DNA from 3 places in the Clostridium gelidum genome. Region 1 is predicted to be linked to each of the others. Evidence: a T-box and tRNA genes for the amino acid it is inferred to sense, from the RefSeq annotation. Region 1 holds a T-box; the other regions hold tRNA genes.
What was found. The T-box of region 1 lies ahead of serS (serine--tRNA ligase). A T-box ahead of a tRNA ligase gene usually reads a tRNA of that ligase, here a tRNA-Ser.

Region 1 (4,339 bases):
AATATTTGGTGGGATTATTGGCTTTAATAGAAAAGTAGACAAGAGAACAGCTGAAGAAATGGTTAAGATTTTCTTAGAAGTTATAGCAGCACCAGAGTATGATGAAGATGCTTTAGAGGTATTAAAAACTAAAAAGAATCTAAGAGTTCTTAAGTTTAACAATACACCAAAAGCTGATAAATGCATGGTTACAGTTGACGGAGCAATGCTAGTTCAAGAAGAAGATAGCAAGTTAATTGAAGAAATAAAAGTTGTAACTGAAAAGAAACCAACTGATGAGGAAATGAAAGATTTATTATTTGGTATGAAGGTAGTTAAATATGTTAAATCAAATGCTATAGTTGTAGCTCATGATGGAATAGCACTTGGAATTGGTGGAGGTCAAGTTAATAGAATTTGGCCAACTGAAGATGCTCTAAAGAGAGGAACAGGAGCTACAATATTAGCTTCAGATGCTTTCTTCCCATTTGGAGACGTTGCAGAAATAGCAGCAAAGTCTGGTATAAAAGCAATAATACAACCAGGTGGATCTGTTCGAGATCAAGAATCTATAGATGTTTGTAACAAATATGGAATTGCAATGGTATTTACAGGATTTAGACATTTTAAACATTAGATTATAATGTTATAATTAAATATAATCATTCATAAATTAATGCTCAATGGTCAATTTTCAATGACGGAATTCATAATTGGAATTTGAAAATTGGGCATTAGAACGTAATAACAATAACTGAAAAACTAAATTTAATAATAATTGTCAATAGGTAACAGTATATTAAATATTAATAAATTAGAATTAAAATTTGATTCGGAGGTATATTTTTATGAAAATTCTCTTAATAGGTGCAGGTGGTAGAGAACATGCTTTAGCTTGGAAACTTGCAAAAAGTGAAAAGGTAGAAAAAATATTTGTTGCACCAGGTAATGGTGGAACTGCAATTGAAAATAAATGTGAAAATGTTAATATAACTGATATTTGTGAGTTAGTTAAATTTGCACAAAAAGAAATAATTGATCTTACAATAGTTGGACCAGAAGATCCTTTGACAAAGGGGATTGTTAATGAGTTTAAAAAAGAAGGATTAAAGATATTTGGGCCAGCTGAAAATGGTGCACAGCTTGAAGGTAGTAAAAGTTTTTCTAAGGAATTTATGAAAAAGTATGGAGTTAAAACTGCAGAATATGAAAAATTTACGAATGTAGATGAAGCACTTAAATACTTAGAAACTTGCCCATATCCAACAGTTGTTAAAGCTGATGGACTAGCTGCTGGAAAAGGTGTTGCTATATGTGCAAATAAAGAAGAAGCAATTATTGCTGTAAAATCATATATGGTAGAGGATATTTTCAATGGTGCAGGTCAAAAGATAATAATCGAAGAATTCCTTGAAGGTGTTGAAGCTTCAATTCTTTCTATAACAGATGGAAAAACAATAATTCCATTTATATCAGGAAAAGACCACAAACAAATATTTGATGGTGGCATTGGCCCTAATACAGGTGGAATGGGAGTTCTAGCTCCAAATCCTTATGTTACAGATAATGTAATGAAAGACTTTGAAGATAATATAATGGCTAGGACTTTAACTGGAATACGCGAAGAAGGCTTTGATTATAAGGGAATTATTTTCTTTGGTATTATGATTACTGAAAAGGGAACTTATCTTTTAGAATATAATGTTAGAATGGGAGATCCTGAAACACAATCAGTTCTTTATTTAATGGAAAGTGATTTAGTAGAAGTGATTGAAGCAGCACTCAGAGAAGAATTAGATAAGACTACTATTAAGTGGAATGATGGAGTTTGTATAAATGTTGTTCTATCATCAGGAGGATATCCAGGGGAATTTGTTAAGGGATATGAAATAAGCATAGATGAAAAAGTAAGAGACAAGGTGTTTTTAGCAGGAGCTAAAGCTGAAGATGGAGTTTTAAAGACAAATGGCGGTAGAGTATTATCAGTTGTTGGTCTTGGAAAAACTGTAGAGGAAGCTAGAATTGATGCATATGAAAACATCAAATATGTAACTTTCAAAGATGCATATTGCAGAACCGATATAGGAATTCATAAATAAAATTAATATTTTAGATAGATGATTTAAAACAGTAAATAAATTTTTATAAAAACAAGTTTATTTACTGTTTTACTGTTTTACTGTTTTTAGATATGATTTATTTACTTGTAAATATGAATAAATAAGTATATAATGACAGAAGATATAAATATAGAGAAAATAAGCGATGATAGAAGCTACGATTTATTAATTTTCTTCAGAGAGCCGATGGGTGGTGTGAATCGGTGAGAATATAAATCCTTCCACTTTTTGAGCTGTCGGCGATGAGTCGAAAGTTTTGTGCCCTTTAAAGCACTCTAAAGAGGTCAAGTAATATTAATTAATTGACAATTTGGGTGGCAACGCGTGAATATACTTTCGTCCCATATTTTATGGGAGGGAAGTTTTTTTATTATAATAAATTATTTAGGAGGCAAATATGTTAGATTTAAAATTTGTAAGAGAGAATCCAGATGTTGTAAAGCAAAACATTAAAAATAAGTTTCAAGATCATAAGCTTGCTTTGGTTGATGAGGTAATAGAGCTTGATGTTGAAAGTAGAAAAACGCAAATGGAAGCAGATGCACTTAGACAAAATAGAAAGTCAATATCTAAGCAAATTGGAGGCTTAATGGGTCAAGGTAAAAAAGAAGAAGCTGAAAGTTTAAAAGATCAAGTTAATAAAGGTGCTGAGCGCCTTAGCGAATTAGAAACTCTTGAAGGTGAATTACAAGAGAAAATCAAAGACATAATGATGAAGATTCCAAACATTATCGATCCATCAGTTCCAATAGGAAAAGATGACAGCGCAAATGTTGAAATTGAACGTTTTGGAGATCCATTTGTACCTGAATATGAAATCCCTTACCATGCAGAAATAATGGAAAAATTCGATGGTCTTGATTTAGACAGTGCAAGAAAAGTTGCTGGTAATGGTTTTTACTACTTAATGGGAGATATGGCAAGACTTCATTCTGCTGTAATTTCATATGCTAGAGATTTTATGATTGATAGAGGATTTACATATTGTATACCACCTTATATGATAAGAAGCAGTGTTGTTACGGGTGTTATGAGTTTCGAAGAAATGGATGCAATGATGTATAAAATTGAAGGTGAAGACTTATACTTAATTGGAACTAGTGAACATTCAATGATTGGTAAGTTTATAGATACTATTTTAGATGAAAAAGCATTACCACAAACATTAACTAGTTATTCACCTTGTTTTAGAAAAGAAAAAGGTGCTCATGGTATTGAAGAAAGAGGAGTATATAGAATACATCAATTTGAAAAACAAGAGATGATAGTTGTATGCAAACCAGAAGAAAGTAAAGTATGGTTTGACAAGCTATGGAAAGATACTGTTGATTTATTCAGAACTTTAGATATTCCAGTAAGAACATTAGAATGTTGTTCTGGTGATCTTGCAGATTTAAAGGTTAAATCTATAGATGTAGAAGCATGGTCTCCTAGACAAAAGAAGTATTTTGAAGTAGGAAGTTGTTCAAATCTTTCAGATGCGCAAGCACGTAGATTAAAGATTCGTGCAGATGGAAAAGATGGAAAGTATTTCCCACATACTTTAAATAATACAGTTGTTGCACCTCCAAGAATGCTTATTGCATTTTTAGAAAATAATCTAAATGAAGATGGAACTGTAAATGTTCCAGAAGCTTTAAGACCATATATGGGTGGAAAAAGTATTATAAAGTAATATATAAATTATGGCGTTACTGCAAAATGATTTCAAATCAATAAGCGGTAACGCCTTTTTCATATAAATTAATAAAAAAGTATTTTTCAAAAATCAAATAAACTATTTAAATTAAAATATTGATATATATAGGTTTATTTCCATCTAAGTAAATTTTTATAATTATTTACCAGGGATATATTGACATGATATTCTACAAGGTGTAGTATGTACATATACTACACCTTGTAGAATATAGTGGGAGGGAAGATGAATATGAAATTAACGAAAATTTCAGATGCAGAAATGGAAATAATGAAGATTATATGGAAAGGAAATAAACAAATTACTACAGCAGATATTTTAGAAAAGTTACCCAAAGAAAACTCATGGAAAACTACTACAGTAATGACACTTGTAACAAGATTAATTGAAAAAGGAATTTTAAGTGTAATCAAAGTGGGAAAATTAAATCATTATTCTCCTAAAGTTACGGAAGAAGAGTATAAAGAAGCTCAAACCAATGTTTTTTTGGATGATATGTTTAATGGCTCAGTTAAAAGTTTTATGGCAACCCTTTATAATA
Region 2 (4,339 bases), 1.1 Mb from region 1:
TTAGTAATACGTTTTGTTATTAGTAATCCTAATAAAATTATCAAAATTGATCCTGTGATAACTATACTTAAAAATGTTCCTACTGCAACCTTAAAATTTGATTTATCAGTATTATTTATTTCTTCAGCAATTTGTCTATTATGTTCACCAAGTTTAACCAAATCATTCATGAAAGCTTGTACATATGTATCAACATTTTTTCCATAATACTCATATGCTTCCTGATTTTTATTTTCTTTAGCTAAACTAATAACAGTTTTCCTCCCTTCTCTATACTTAGCTAAGTTATCCTCTATCTCTTTTATTTTACTTGTTTCAAATGAATCCAACTTTAAATTTTTATACTGATTCATATAATTATTAAATTCTCCGGCACGAGTATCTATATCTTTAATTAAACTATCATTTTCATTTTTATCCGTTGTTACCATAAGTCTATAAATATCTGCTGTAATAGCTCTTGCATGCACTCTAGATTCACTCAACCATTCACTAGACAATAATCTTTCATTATACATGGAATCAATACTTTTACTAGATGCTAGTAAGAAGTAATATCCAGTTGTACCTACTGCAAGTAACCCTATTAAAGAGCATACTATAAGTAATGTTAATTTTTTACCTACCTTTAAATTATTAAGCCATCTCATTTTTAATCTCCTACCCTTACTTAAAATTTCAATAAAAAAACCTGTCAACAATTAATAACTTAATTGTTGGCAGGTTGCACCACTAACTCCGAATTCTTAAGGTGCCCAAATAAAAGAAATCATCATCGTTTCCAACTTTTCATGACATTATATTACAAAATATTATAATATTCACTTATATTCTTATTATATCACCTACATATACAGATGTACATATTTTATACTATTAGTTATAATGTTTGGCTATGTTTTGTATTATTTGCAAAAAAGCGTTGCAATAAATCAAGGTATTTATCTGGATGAATTAAACTAATTTCTCCATGTCCACTTTTTGTAATGACTTTTAAAAAACTACCATTAATGGTATCGTGAAGTAGTGTTGCTGATTTTTTCATTATTGATAATTCTTTCTCACCAACTAATATTAATGTTCTTGCTTTCGTCTTGCATAATGTTGAAGATATTGAATAATCTCCATTACTTTTCGTAATATTAATTAGTGTTTCTTTTGTCATTCGTGAACTATCCTCATAATAGGTTTCAAATAATTCATATGGTACATTTAATGTTTTAGCCTGTAGTCTTGCATACCATCTTTTCTTAATTAGCCCATAGCACACATTATACATCGGTACAGTTAATGTGACTGCCATTTTCATAGGATAAACCAACGCACTTTCTATAACAGCATTCTCTGTGATACCACATTCTTGTGATATTATTTCAACAACGATTTGAGCACCAATAGAAAGACCGCAAATTGCAAAAACTTTTCCATTACAATTTTCTTTTATATAATTAATAACCTGTTCTGCGGATTTTTTTATACTTACAAAAGTATTATTCCAATCATCACCATGCCCATCAATAATAGGTGTAACAATATAATAATCCTTTTGCAATGCTTCAATTTGTGGTTTTAATGACCACCATGACAGTCCGCCACCATGAAGAAAAATGATAACTGGCATATTTTTGTTGCCAAATTCTTTAAATATCATATTTATCCCCCATCTATATATCGAATATTATATAAGTAATCTCATTTCACATTTTTTTAATTACTAAACCAGTATATCTTAAAATTGATTTTTGAATTATAGTCTGTTTATATACTATATTATAATATTAATTTCAATATAATGTATATAACTAAACAAATATCGGTTCTCTTTCTCTAAAATCAATTACCTTTGTATCATCGTGTGCTACATTACATTGAAGCATAAAGTTTTGGATTTTTACCACTTCCTTGTCATTTTCAAACAATTGTAGCCATTTAAACCAATACATATAATTGTTGATATATTTAGTTGCAACGCCATTAAACCTGTTCATCCACTTTTTAAATTTGCTGTGTACATCATTAATGTGTTGAATATGGTAAATTAATTCTTTATGTTTTCCTCTTTTTTATACCCTTTATGGTCTAATGAAAATCTTTAGTAAATTGAACATAACTATTTTAACTGCAATTTGCGGTAGTATTTGAATAACTCACAAAACATAAAAAATGCCTGAAACCTTAGTATTACTAAGCTATCAGGCATTTTTCGCATCTAACTTCATTGGCGGAGAGAAGGGGATTCGAACCCCTGATAGAGTTGCCCCTATACACGCTTTCCAGGCGTGCTCCTTCGGCCACTCGGACATCTCTCCATAAGTAGAAAACTAACATCTATGATTTTAAGTGAACCACTTACTCAGCGAACGTATGTGAGTCGAGTTTCATTTATCAATCTTTTAATGCTTTTTCATGATATCATACATACTTTTTTAATTCAACTGAATATTTTTTTATGATATAATTTCAATTATAGATAATAATTGAAGTCGTAACAAATATGCAAGCGTCTATGAGTTAGTAAATCTTCAAATATATAAAAGGAGTGATTTTAACTATGAAAACTTTAATCTTATTTGCATCAAAATATGGTGCAGCAGAAAAATGCGCTAATTTACTCTCTGAAAAATTAAATGGTGATGTTAATATAATAAATCTAAAAGAAAATAAAAACATAAATCTCTCTGATTATGACAAAGTAATTGTTGGCTGTTCTATTTACGTAGGCAATGTACAAGCTGAGATAAAAAATTTTTGTGATACTAATTCAGTTTCACTTATGGCTAAACCTTTCGGACTATTTATATCATGTATGACAGATAAAAAAGACGAGATTAATTCATATACTGAAAAATCTTTTTCTAATGAATTAATTAATCATGCAACTATCATTGATTCACTAGGTGCAGTTTTTAATTTTAAAAAGATGAACTTTTTTGAACGACAAATTGTTAAGATGATTCTAAATTCTAAAAATAAAACTGATGAACTCAATATTAAAGTTGATGGTAAAACTAATATTTCCACCATTTCAGATGAGAAAATTTTGAAATTCGCGAGTGTAATGAATGATTAAAGGAGTGAAAATATGTTTAAAAAAATATTGTTGAGTAAAAACCCACTACGAAAGGTTAAATTTGCTTATTCTGATAAAGAAGGTAGCAAAACTAATGCTGTATCGCTAGGTGAGAAATTTGGAATTAATTAAGAAACTATCTATTAATACCCTAACATTGCTCAGAGTACCATTAACTATCTTATTCATATTACTTTTTATTAATAAGAATAATGTTCTACAATTGATTGTTCTTTCTTTAATCATATTAACAGATTTCATCGATGGAAGAATTGCTAGAAAACTATGCATTCAATCTAAACTCGGTAGTATATTAGATCCTTATTGCGATTTGTTTTTTGTGCTCTGTACAAGTATCTTGTTCAATATATATAATTTAGTTTCTATTACATATACTTTTATACTCATTTTCAAATTTGCTGAATTTAATATAACTTCATATTATGCTGGAATGTCCTCTAATAAAATTCCATTTATGTTTGACAAAGTAGGACGAGTTGTAACAGCTCTTTATCAGGGTGTTCCCTTTGTAGTTGTAATTCCTTTTTTGTCACAGTACTGCTCTGCATATATTTCATTTTTAATAATAGGTACACTTATATCAAGTACCTTAAGGATTTCTAATTTAATACATACTAAAGTATACAAATCTTATAATGAATAAAAAATTATTATTACTATTTCTATAACTAATTATAATTCGTTTTTTCTCCTATTTTCAAAAAACTTTGTTAATAATGCTGAGCATTCCTCATCATAAATCCATTTAACATCCACAAATGAATTTAGTCCCCTATTATCTAAGAGATTTATTAGTGAACCACAAGCCCCCATATCCTTATTAAAAGTTCCTATATAAACTTTAGATATTCTGCTTTGTGAAATAGCACTAGCACACATTGGACATGGTTCCAAAGTTACATACATTTCAGCTCCATTTAATCTCCAATTGCCAATATATTTTGAAGCTTCCTTAATCGCTAATATTTCTGCATGAGCTGTACTATCTTTTAAAGTTTCTTTTAAATTATGAGCTTTTCCTATTATAACTCCATCTTTTACAATCACTGCACCTACTGGAATTTCACCTTTATTCATTGCTAAAATGGCCTCTTCCTTTGCCACTTTCATAAAATCAACCATTATTCTTATGCTCCTATTATCAATTTTCTTATTTAGGTAAGTTAAATAAAATAACAAATCCATACACTTTAGGATTAATTAAAGAAATAGAAGGGATATCCTAGTTTACTAGAAAAATATCCCTTC
Region 3 (4,339 bases), 1.3 Mb from region 1:
AGTCATAAGAGGCTTTCTTATCTCATCCATAATTTCAGATATTAATATTTTTTCTTTTGTTAATTCTTCATTATTATTAAACCACTTTTCGCTAATTATTTCCTCTACTGTCCATTTATAGCTCTTTATTCCGTGTTCTAATATAAAATTCTCTAAAATATCTATATATGAATTCTCTATTCCAACTAATCCACTTTTTAAATACTTAAACATACTCTCATAAGACCAATTTTTAAATAATATTTCAAAAGCAGAACTTATAAGTATAATTAATGGATTGCTCAATAATTGAGTTTTTTTATCCAAGAAATATGGAATATCATAATCCTTAAATATTACTGATGTTACTTTTTCATAATCATCTATATTTCTGCAAACTACAGATATATCTTTATATCTATATCCCTTTTCTCTTACAAGCTCTACAATGCTTTTAGCAACTCTATCTACTTCATCATAAATGTTATTTGCTTTATAAAGTACTACACTATTACAGCTTTTATCATATTCATTAAATGGATAAGTAAAAAAGTACCTTTCTATATGCTTAAGTTCTAAGTTATCCTTAAATCTATATGGTATATTATTATTTAAATCAATAGGTTCATCATAAGCTACATTATTTTCTTTCATTATTTTTAATATATTATTTTCTGTATTGTTTATAGTATTAAATACATCCGTTATGTCTTCACCCTCTAATGATTTACATTCCATACAAAGGGTTATATTAACTCTCTTACACCTCTTTGCTAATAGTCTTACAATCTCCAATTGTTGAGGGGTAAAACTAGTGAATTCATCTATCCAGACTTCAGCACCTGTATATATATCATTTTCTAATAATTTCTTGCTTAATAATGTTAATTCATCATCTCCATCAATATAACTTTCATGCATCTTTGAATTAAATGCTTCATAAATTATTGTTAATTCATTAAGCTTTTGTATCAATTCAATATCATCTACTTTTTCATCTATTTTTCTCAAGGTCTCTATATCAACATTGTATTTTTTAAATTCACTTATTATTTCAGATATAATTTCATTAAATCCTTGCTCCCTAGATATTTTTTTAAAATAATCTAAAGAATCCATATTTTCATTTAGTACCCTATGAATTAGCATGTTTCTTCCAGACTCTTTTATTATATCTTTAACACGTCCACCACATTCTTCAGAAACTTCATGTGCCATTTTCTTAAAACTTAATACTTCTGTTCTCAGAAGAGCACGCTCTCCAATGAACTTTAAAACCTTGTTTTCAGTATTAAATGTATATTGTTCTGGAACTAATAAAATTAATTTATTATCAGTCTCTTCAACTATATTATTTTTTATTTGATCAATACAAAACTTACTTTTTCCTACTCCTGCTCTTCCGTAAATAAATCTTATACTCATATGTATTTTCACCTCTCCTCTTAAATATCAATGAATTATTCTCTAAGTATACCCATAATTAAAGTATCTACATATTCTCCTTCTATATAAACCTTATTTTTTCTGATACCTTCTTCTATAAAACCACACTTTTTGTAACAATTTATAGCTCTTAAGTTACATTTGATAACCTCTAATTCTACCCTTATAGCATTAAGTTCTTCAAATAAATACTTTAATAGGGTTTCTATAGAGTCTTGACCATACTTCTTTCCCCAATACTTACTACCAATAGTTATTCCAATGGAATATATCCTATTACAATAATTACTCTCCTTATATGTTATAAACCCAACTAAAACATTTTTTTCGTTAATTATACTTAATGCTTTCCTTAAATTTGTTCCTTGATTATTATTTTGTATATCGTTAGGTATTGTATTATATTTACTAACCTTTTCTTCATTACATAGTTTGTACAATATTTTAATATCTTTTTTTTCTAATAGCCTTAAATATATATTATGTCCTTTAAGCATAACCCACCTTCTATAGCTAATTAATTTATCTACTTTATAATTATACCTCTAATTATAATATTTTAAATTTAGAATTTATATTCATGCAATAAAAAAATATATTTTATAACTTATATATTTACTATTTCGGAAAACTATCTTCAAATTTATATTATTATCAACTTTTAAAATTTGAATGACCTTTATAACAAATAGTATTCTAAATACAACAAAAAAACATCTAACAAAATTGTTAGATGTTTCTGGCGGAGAATCAGGGGTTCGAACCCTGGCGCCAGTTACCCGACCTACACCCTTAGCAAGGGCGCCTCTTGAGCCACTTGAGTAATTCTCCATGTGACCTATATATTTTAATTTTAAAATAATATGGCGGAAAGATAGGGATTCGAACCCTAGGTACGCTCACACGCACGCCGGTTTTCAAGACCGGTGCCTTAAACCAACTCGACCATCTTTCCTTAACTCACAAAAATTATTATACCAATCAAGAGTGGAACTGTCAACATTTTTATTATAATAAATTCAATTTTTTCTGATTGATTTGTGATAATTCTAATTTTTTATTATCATAATAATCTTAAAATTTATTTAAGCATCTCTAATTATATATCTAGTGGTAAAATTACAATTAGACTTTTTAGACCTATAAAAAAGATTATCAATTCAGCATGTTAGTATGTTTCATATATATTATTTATTTATATATGAAAAAAACATCTAACTATATCGTTAGATGTTCTTGGCGGAGAATCAGGGGTTCGAACCCTGGCGCCAGTTACCCGACCTACACCCTTAGCAAGGGCGCCTCTTGAGCCACTTGAGTAATTCTCCGTGTGACCTATATATCTGTTTTTAGGTAAAAAAAAAGTGGCGGAAAGATAGGGATTCGAACCCTAGGTACGCTCACACGCACGCCGGTTTTCAAGACCGGTGCCTTAAACCAACTCGACCATCTTTCCACGTCTTACGACAAGTATGATTATAACAATTAATAATAACCATGTCAATATTTTTTTCAGAAATTTATTTATATATTTTTTACAAATAATCTACACCTAAATAAGTGACCTTATTTGTAATATTAATGTATCCTTTTAGTACATATTATATCTATACCAGTATTCATTATATTCTTACAAATGATATCTCCAATATCAATAGGTGTACTTACATAAATTCTACTAAGAACTTTTGAAAATTCTCTCCATAAACATTTTTCTATAGGTTTATTACTTTTTACTGAGATAACTTTATAATTGGGATCACTTTTTAATCTAACTAAACTTGTAAAAATATCTTTATTAGTCATTTTTATTTCCTCCTAATTATATTTCATTGAATTCTTTAATTCTTCCTACCAAAACTTTAGAATGCATAGAGTCATCTACTACATTTAAAACACTTTTATTCATTTCTCTAGCTAAAATTTTTATAATTTTCATATTACAGTCTGATCCATTACAGCTTCCAAGACCGATTCCTGTACGTCTCTTTACTGCTTTTACAGTTCTTGCACCTAATGGCCTTCTTATAGAATCAACTATCTCACCTTCTGAAATACAATTACAACTACAAATAATGTTTCCATACCTTTCGTCTAAAGCAATTATTTTATTTTTTTGATCTTTAGACATATTTCTAAATATATATACTTCTCTTTTTCTATCAACATAGTCTCTTTTCTTAGTTATATTCATATTTACTTTAATTTTTTCCTCAATATCTAAAGCAATAGCCGGTGCAATTGTTATTTTTGCATAATGATTTCCTACAACTTTTATATATCCATCAATAATATTGCTATCATCTATGAACATACTTTCTTCACTATATGTTTCTGTAAATATATTAGTTATTGATTCCTTCTTTATTCCAGTTAAAATACTTTGCGATAATTTTAATTCTTCTTCTAAACTTAAATAATTATTACTTTTAATTCCTATTAAACTTCCTTTTGATAATGTAGATATATTAATTATTGACGTATCATCATCAATATCATTAATAACAACACCGTTTATATTATTCTTTAATTTTCCATTAAATAATATATATTTTATTTTTTTACTATTTATCTCATTATAAGTTTTGCTTTGCTTATCAATAGAAATTTCATTTGAAATTGTATTAATTACAAATTTGCATGTAAATTTATTTTTATTTGTAGTCACCTTAAATCCCTTAGAAATGTTTTTAATATCTATAACTTCTTCTTCTAATCTAAAATTAACACCATTATCTGCTGCTACTTCTGCATAAGAAACAGCTAAATTATAAGGCGCAATTAATGCAATATTTTTAGAATACAAAGCTTTATTTATATTTGTCCCTAAATTAGGCTCTATATTATAAATTTGATTGCCTTCTATTATATTTACGCCTTCGATAGACCGCTCCATAGCATTTTTATACATTAT

Region 2: it encodes a tRNA-Ser, which carries the amino acid that the T-box ahead of serS (serine--tRNA ligase) is inferred to sense. The anticodon was not compared.
Region 3: it encodes a tRNA-Ser, which carries the amino acid that the T-box ahead of serS (serine--tRNA ligase) is inferred to sense. The anticodon was not compared.

Annotation. Positions count from the first base shown of each region.
Region 1 is NZ_AP024849.1:4,718,227-4,722,565, reverse strand. It holds gene purH (bifunctional phosphoribosylaminoimidazolecarboxamide formyltransferase/IMP cyclohydrolase) at 1-616, shown strand, start outside; gene purD (phosphoribosylamine--glycine ligase) at 828-2,078, shown strand; T-box leader at 2,236-2,446, shown strand; gene serS (serine--tRNA ligase) at 2,497-3,774, shown strand; gene psyc5s11_RS21725 (BlaI/MecI/CopY family transcriptional regulator) at 4,030-4,339, shown strand, end outside.
Region 2 is NZ_AP024849.1:5,827,691-5,832,029, forward strand. It holds gene psyc5s11_RS26675 (methyl-accepting chemotaxis protein) at 1-650, opposite strand, end outside; cyclic di-GMP riboswitch class II at 710-792, opposite strand; gene psyc5s11_RS26680 (alpha/beta fold hydrolase) at 881-1,651, opposite strand; partial or broken gene psyc5s11_RS26685 (IS1595 family transposase) at 1,803-2,112, opposite strand; tRNA gene psyc5s11_RS26690 (tRNA-Ser) at 2,220-2,309, opposite strand; gene psyc5s11_RS26695 (flavodoxin domain-containing protein) at 2,552-3,070, shown strand; gene psyc5s11_RS28285 (CDP-alcohol phosphatidyltransferase family protein) at 3,180-3,734, shown strand; gene psyc5s11_RS26705 (nucleoside deaminase) at 3,764-4,213, opposite strand.
Region 3 is NZ_AP024849.1:15,768-20,106, reverse strand. It holds gene addB (helicase-exonuclease AddAB subunit AddB) at 1-1,404, opposite strand, end outside; gene psyc5s11_RS00100 (GNAT family N-acetyltransferase) at 1,440-1,922, opposite strand; tRNA gene psyc5s11_RS00095 (tRNA-Ser) at 2,166-2,256, opposite strand; tRNA gene psyc5s11_RS00090 (tRNA-Ser) at 2,290-2,380, opposite strand; tRNA gene psyc5s11_RS00085 (tRNA-Ser) at 2,663-2,753, opposite strand; tRNA gene psyc5s11_RS00080 (tRNA-Ser) at 2,791-2,881, opposite strand; gene psyc5s11_RS00075 (DUF1667 domain-containing protein) at 3,004-3,231, opposite strand; gene psyc5s11_RS00070 (NAD(P)/FAD-dependent oxidoreductase) at 3,248-4,339, opposite strand, start outside.